DNA from 2 places in the Micrococcus sp. 63XJN7_8_ISO-PGPR-S23-253 genome. Region 2 is predicted to be linked to the other one. Evidence: riboswitches for the same ligand, from Rfam matches in the RefSeq annotation. Region 2 holds a riboswitch; the other holds the start of a gene.
What was found. Region 2 has a riboswitch for S-adenosylmethionine ahead of AC0VX4_RS08125 (O-acetylhomoserine aminocarboxypropyltransferase/cysteine synthase family protein). Riboswitches for the same ligand answer to the same signal wherever they lie in the genome.

Region 1 (3,387 bases), 1.1 Mb from region 2:
GTAACCCAGCGGGGGACCACCGGCCGCGTGGAGGGTGAGCACCGTGGGGAGGGCCGCGTCGGCTGACCTGTCCCCGCCCGGCTGACCCTATGTGGCCGACGCCCTGCGACATCACCGCCGTTCTGACCGGCGGTGATGTCGCAGGGCGTCGGTCGTCTCGGCGGGGCAGCCCGGGCGCCCGGGCTAGCCTGGGGCCGTGACCCCTCCCGCCCCCGCCGCGCGCCGCCCCTCCGCGGCCCTGCTGTGGGTGCTGCTGGCGGCGATGGGCGCCGGGCCCCTGTTCAACTACGGCGTCTCCGCCTCCGCCACGGTCGTGATGGAGCGGCTCGACGTCACCTCGGGCCAGCTCGGCACCGTGATGACGGTCGTGTTCGCGGCGGCCGCCGTCGCGGGTGACTACCGGGCCGGCTTCGCCGTCGTCGCGGGCGGGTATCTGCTCGCCCTGGGCGTGGTGCTGCTGCTGGGTCGCCACGTGGGCCGGCGGGGCGCGGCCTGACGCGCAGGGCCAGGATCAGACCCACCGCAGAGGACCGCGCTTCAGCGACATCACCGCAGTGCTGCCCTGCGGTGATGTCGCAGCGCCGCGGTCGAACGGGCGTGCGGCGGAGTGCGGGGGTGTGCGGGGCGCACGGAAGCGCACACGACGACGCCCCCGGTCCGTGCGGACCGGGGGCGTCGGAAGCCGTGCGTCAGGCGAAGATCAGAGCTTCGTCACGTTGGCGGCCTGGAGGCCCTTGGGGCCGTCCTGGGTCTCGAACTCGACGCGGTCGTTCTCCTGGAGCTCCTTGAAGCCCGAGCCCTGGATGGCGGAGAAGTGCACGAACACGTCCGCGGAGTTGTCCTCGGGGGCGATGAAGCCGTAGCCCTTCTCAGCGTTGAACCACTTGACAGTACCGACAGCCATGATGGTGTCCTTTCGATGCGCCCCCGCGGTGCGGTGGCGGTGTTGGACCGCGGCCCGGATGTGGAACGCGGGTGAAGCGGCGAGACTGAACCGCTTGCCCAACACTCATCGACGCCGGCGAGGCCGGGCTGACGAGCAGTGAAGATGGCGGGATACAGCTTGATCAACTTCGGGCTCCATCATTGCACGGATCTCGCCGACCGGGAACCAGGGGCCCGATTGTTCACCTGGAGTTCGCTCAGAGCGCGCGCAGGCCGTGGAAGAGATTGCGGTGCAGGGCGGCCGGGGGAGCGGCGTCCGTGTGATCCGCGAAGGCCGTCACCTCCAGCAGCACCACCGTGTGGTCGCCCGCCGGGACCTCGGCGTGCACCCGCGTCTCGAGCCAGAGCGAGGAGCCCCCGATCAGCAGGGCGTCGTGCGGGCTGTGGTGCACGTCGAGACCGGCGAAGCGGTCGCCCTCGCGGGAGGCCAGCTGACGGCACAGCGGCGTCTGGTCCGCTGCGAGCAGGGAGACGCCGATCGCCCCGGCCCGGCGCAGGCGCGGCCAGGTGCGGGAGCTGTTCTGCGCGGAGAAGGACACGAGGGCCGGCTCCCAGGAGATGCCCACGCCGAAGGAGGAGGACACCATCACCTCGGGGGTGTCGTCGGCGAGGCCCGCCAGCGCGACGACCCCGGTGGGGAAGGCCGAGAGGCCGGAGCGGAGGTTGCCGAGGGACAGGTCGGTGTCCCACGCGGCGGTGTGGGGTTCGTGGGTCAGGGTCATGGCGCGCGTCCTCTTCCGATGACTGACGCGGCTCCGCAGACGGCGGGAACGCGGATCGCCCGGATCCGCAGAGGCGCGGTACTTGCCCGTCGGGGTGTCCGAGGGGCCGAATCATCACCTGGAGCACCCCACTACTGCGTGAGAGGGTTGCCGTCCCGCCGGCCAGGGCCGTGAATGACGGGAACTCGTGATTCTGGGGACCAGCCTACGGACGGGTCCGTGGGGCGGTCAAAGCACGGCGGTCGCCCGGCGTCATGCGAGCTCCTCCGATGTGACGCTTGACACACCGGGCATCCCCGGCCAGGATCGAGTCACTCGAGGGGGGAGGCTCGAGATCGCGGCCCGCGGCCCCCGCAGACGGTTCGCCGAGAGGGATCAGATCATGCGGATGGACATCACGACGAGGCGTGCGGCATTGTCGGCCGCCGTGTCCCCGCCGCTCTCCTCAGTACCGCCATTTCGGGATGCTCCGCTTCCCAGAGCAGCGTCTCCTCCAGCGCGACTGGTGCGTCCAGCCCTTCGGTGGCACCGTCTTCCCCTGCCCGTGCCACGGCGCCGGTCCCGTCCGACACCACGTGGGCCGACGAGGGGCCGGTGCCGCTTCCGGACGAGCTCTTCCAGGACGGCGGCATGACTCTGAGTGAGTACAGCACGTCGGATCAGCCCGGGACGCAGTACATCGACACGGCGTCCGAAACCGTCGTCAAGGAGGGGGTCGGCACGGGGGAGTATCAGGTGACCCTGGACGATGCGCGCCGTGGGGAGCGCTATCGCGTGCAGCTCGTGTGCCCGTCCGATGCGACGGGGAAGAGCGACGTGTACGTCTCCGACTCGCCCACGTCGAAGGGGCAGTGGCAGGCGGGGTCCGAGGCCATGTGCGGTGACTGGTCGGCAGGCCTGCCTCCCCGCCAGAAGGACGGGCCTTTCACCGTCACGGTGCAGGTGGAGAACGATCGCCCGTTCCGGGTGGCCGTCACGAAACTTCTCGGCGGATGACGGCGCGGGCGTCGGCCCACCGTCGGCTCCGGCGGTGGCCCGCCCGGGCCGTTCGGATCGGGGAGGACTGAGACGCTCAGCGTCTGTCGCGGCCGCGCAGCGCGTCCAGCTGCCGGCGGTCCCGCTTGGTGGGCCGGCCCGCGCCGCGCTCGCGGTACGGCACGGCGAGCAGTTCACGCGGCACGGGCGGCGGGGAGTGGTCCACGTACTGCTGCCGGGCCACGGGGGCGCCCACCCGCTTGGCGATCAGCCCGGTGACCTCGAGGATCCGCTCACGTCCGTCCTGGCGCACCCGCACCCGGTTCCCGACGACGACGGGCGTCGCCGCCTTCACGGGCTCGCCGTCGATGCGCACGTGGCCCGCGCGCACGGCCGCCGTGGCCGCCGACCGGGTCTTGTACAGCCGCACGGCCCACAGCCACGCGTCGATGCGGACGCCGCTCACTCCCGCTCCCTCACGCGAAGCGGGCGCGGATCGCGGCGCCGTGCGCGGGCAGGCGCTCGTCCTCGGCCAGCACGCCGATCCCGTCCGCGACCTCCTTGAGCCCGGTCTCCGTGTAGCGGATGCGCTGCTGCAGGCGCAGGAACGTCACGGTGTTCAGACCCGACGAGAAACGGGCCGTCCCGGAGGTGGGGAGCACGTGGTTGGACCCGGCCGAGTAGTCGCCCAGCGGCACGGGGGCGTGCGGGCCCACGAACACGGCGCCGGCGTTGCGGAGGCGCC
Region 2 (3,387 bases):
TAGGCCAGCTCGACGTCGGGCAGCAGCCCGCCGGTCTCGGTGCGCAGCTCGCCGACCCGCAGGCGGTGGCGACCGCCGCGGGGCAGCGCGGTGCGCGACGGACGCGTGGCGACGGCGGTCATGCCCGCTCCCCCGCGTCGTCGTCGCCGCGGCGGGCGGCGGCCGCGAAGCCGCGCTCGAGGTCGGCGAGGATGTCCTCGACGTCCTCCACGCCGAGCGAGAGCCGCACCAGGCCGGGGGTGACGCCGGCGGCGCGCTGCTCGTCGTCGGTGAGCTGGGAGTGGGTGGTCGAGGCCGGGTGCACCACGAGCGAGCGGACGTCGCCGATGTTGGCCACGTGGTGGTGCAGGGTGAGCCCGTCCACGAACGCGGCCCCGGCCTCGCGGCCGCCCGCGATCTCGAAGGAGACGAACGCGCCCGCGCCCTTCGGCAGGTAGCGCTGGGCCCGCTCGTGCCACGGGCTGGACTCCAGGCCGGCGTAGACCACGTGCTCGACGTCGTCGCGGCCCTCCAGCCAGCGCGCCACCGCGGCCGCGTTGGCCACCTGCCGCTCCATCCGCAGGGAGAGGGTCTCCAGGCCGAGGTTCACCAGGAACGCGTTGAACGGGGAGATGGCCGAGCCGTAGTCGCGCAGCAGCTGCACGCGCGCCTTGAGGATGAAGGCCAGGTTGGCGCCGAGCGGCGAGCCCACCCCGAGGTCCCGCGCGTAGACGAGGCCGTGGTAGGACTCGTCCGGCTCGTTGAAGCCGGGGTACCGCTCGGCGTGCTGCGCGTAGTCGAACGTGCCGGCGTCGACGATCACGCCCGCGATGGCCGCGGCGTGCCCGCCGAGGTACTTCGTGGCGGAGTGGGTGACGACGTCGGCGCCGTGCTCGATCGGCCGCAGCAGGTACGGGGTGGCCAGCGTGTTGTCCACGATCAGCGGCACGCCGGCCTCGTGGGCGGCGTCGGCGACGGCGCGCACGTCCAGGACGTCCCCGCGCGGGTTGCCGAGGGTCTCGCCGAAGAACGCCGTGGTGTTCGGCCGGACGGCGGCGCGCCAGGACTCGAGGTCGTCCGGGTCGGTCACGAACGTCGTCTCGACGCCGACCTTGGCGAGGGTGTGCTTGAACAGGTTCTGCGTGCCGCCGTAGAGGCTGGCCGAGGCGACCACGTGGTCGCCGGCGCCGGCGACGTTGAGGATCGCGAACGTCGTCGCCGCCTGACCGGAGGCCAGCAGCAGCGCGCCCACACCGCCCTCGAGCGCGGCGATCTTCTCCTCCACCGGGCCCTGCGTCGGGTTGCCGATGCGGGTGTAGAGCGGGTCGAGGTCCTTGAGGGCGAACCGGTCCGCGGCCACCTGGGCGGACGGGAAGTCGTACGAGGTGGTCTGGAAGATCGGCAGGGCGGTCGCACCGAAGGCGTGCTGGCCGACGGCGACGCCCGCGTGGACCTGCGCGGTGGAGAAGCCCCAGGCGTCGGGGGTCGGGGTGGGCTGGTCGGTCATGGCGGACCCTCCTGAAGGGTTCAGGGGCCGGACCCGGCCGCCCCGCCCGCCGGCCGACGTGCCGATCCGCGGACCGGCGTCGTCGAGGTGCCGGAGATGACCCGGCGCCGTCGAGAGGGGCCGTGGGATCGGCCCGCGCTTGCCGGCATCCGTTGTGGGGCCGGCCTGGTCGTCACCCGGGGCACCCCACCGCGGAAGGAGGGTTGCCGGTCAGCATGCCGGGGCCTGTTGCTGACTCTCGTGACCGTGCCTCCGAGTGTAGCCCGCCGCCCCGCCACGATTTCGTCACGCGTGTCACACGCGGATACGCTCTCCGCACGGGGCACCCGACCCGTCAAGGGCTCGACGCCCCTCGACTCGCACCAGGTCAACCCCCGGGGCAGCCCGGGAACGGAGAGGAACAGCGCAGTGCACACCTGTCGCATGGACCACGTGTCCTACGCCGCCGGCCCCGAGGGCCTGGACGCCACGGTCGCCCGCATCGCCGAGACGCTGGGCATCGAGCGGATCAAGGGCGGTGTCCACCCACGTTTCGGCACCCAGAACGCACTGTTTCCCATGACGGAGGGGCAGTATCTGGAGGTCGTCGAGGCCCTGGACCACCCGGCCTCCCTCAGCGCGCCGTTCGGCCAGCTCGTGCGCGCCCGCACCGAGCAGGGCGGGGGCTGGATGAGCTGGGCCGTGGCCACCCCGGACATCGGCCGGTTCGAGCGCCGCCTCGGCCGCGAGGCCGTCCCCGGCAACCGTCGCTTCCCGGACGGCCGCGAGCTGTCCTGGCGGCAGATCGGCATCAAGGGCACCCTCGCGGACCCGCAGCTGCCGTACATCCTGCGCTGGGCCGACGGTCAGGAGGACATGCACCCCTCGCAGGCGGCCGAGCCGCAGGCCACCATCGAGCACCTGAACATCGCCGGCTCCCCCGAGCGCCTCGCCGAGTGGCTCGGCGGCGAGGACGAGGACGGCCAGGTCCAGGACGTGAACATCGAGTACGTCGCGCCCTCCGGCACCCCGGGCATCGTCTCGGTCACCTTCCGCACCCCGAAGGGTGAGATCACGCTCTGAGCGCGGGGGCGGGGCCGCTCAACCGAGCAGCCCCGCCCGCGCCAGCAGCGGGTAGCCGACGAACCCGACGGCGTCCAGCAGCGCGTGCGCGATGACCAGCGGCATCACCCGGCGCACCCGCAGGAACACGAGCGCGAACACCACGCCCATCAGGGCGTTGCCCACGCCCGGCCCGATCCCCTGGTACAGGTGGTACGCCCCGCGCAGCAGCGCGAGGGCGAACACCACGACGGCCGCGCGGGTCGGCAGGTACAGCCCCTCGGCGCTCACCCACGACGACGGCACGGCCGGTGCCGGATCGCGCGCCAGCCCCGCGGCGCGCAGCCGCTGCAGATACCCGAGCCGGTCGACGAGCCAGGCGCCCACGATGACCTCCTCCAGCAGTCCGTGCCGCAGCGCGGAGAGCAGCAGGACCGGCACCTGGTACCAGCTCTGACCGAGCGCCGAGCCGACGATCGCCGTCGTGATCCCCAGGGCACGGCCGGCGGCGTAGACGCCGAGCGTGCCCAGCCCGATGGCCGCGAACAGGCCCAGGCCCCAGGCCAGGTCGCGGCCGGGGCGGCGCAGGTCGAGGCCGAGCACCCGGAACGGGTTCCGGCCGCGCAGGTGCATCAGGTGCAGCACGAGGGCCACCGGCACCAGCGCGAACCCGATGCCGAGCAGCTGGTAGGTCAGGTCGAAGGCCCAGCGGTCGGCCAGGGCCGGGTTGAGGACGGTGGTCTGCTCGCCGAGCGGGGCCTGGGTGGCCTTGTCGATGAGCTGGACGATCGCGTAGACCGCCGACTTCCCCAGGGAGAGGCCGAGGACGATCGCGATCTCCCACCGCACCGTGCGCGCCG

Region 1: it holds a riboswitch for S-adenosylmethionine, as region 2 does, so the genes downstream of both, AC0VX4_RS01595 (flavin reductase family protein) here and AC0VX4_RS08125 (O-acetylhomoserine aminocarboxypropyltransferase/cysteine synthase family protein) in region 2, are expected to answer to the same signal.

Annotation. Positions count from the first base shown of each region.
Region 1 covers NZ_CM149673.1:339,804-343,190, forward strand. Annotated here, with positions in the region: gene AC0VX4_RS01580 (FMN-binding glutamate synthase family protein) at 1-66, shown strand, start outside; gene AC0VX4_RS01585 (hypothetical protein) at 197-496, shown strand; gene AC0VX4_RS01590 (cold-shock protein) at 701-904, opposite strand; gene AC0VX4_RS01595 (flavin reductase family protein) at 1,143-1,667, opposite strand; SAM riboswitch class IV at 1,741-1,860, opposite strand; gene AC0VX4_RS01600 (hypothetical protein) at 2,262-2,663, shown strand; gene AC0VX4_RS01605 (RNA-binding S4 domain-containing protein) at 2,740-3,108, opposite strand; gene hisD (histidinol dehydrogenase) at 3,119-3,387, opposite strand, start outside.
Region 2 covers NZ_CM149673.1:1,755,778-1,759,164, forward strand. Annotated here, with positions in the region: gene metX (homoserine O-acetyltransferase MetX) at 1-122, opposite strand, end outside; gene AC0VX4_RS08125 (O-acetylhomoserine aminocarboxypropyltransferase/cysteine synthase family protein) at 119-1,486, opposite strand; SAM riboswitch class IV at 1,617-1,732, opposite strand; gene AC0VX4_RS08130 (VOC family protein) at 1,910-2,548, shown strand; gene AC0VX4_RS08135 (CPBP family intramembrane glutamic endopeptidase) at 2,567-3,387, opposite strand, start outside.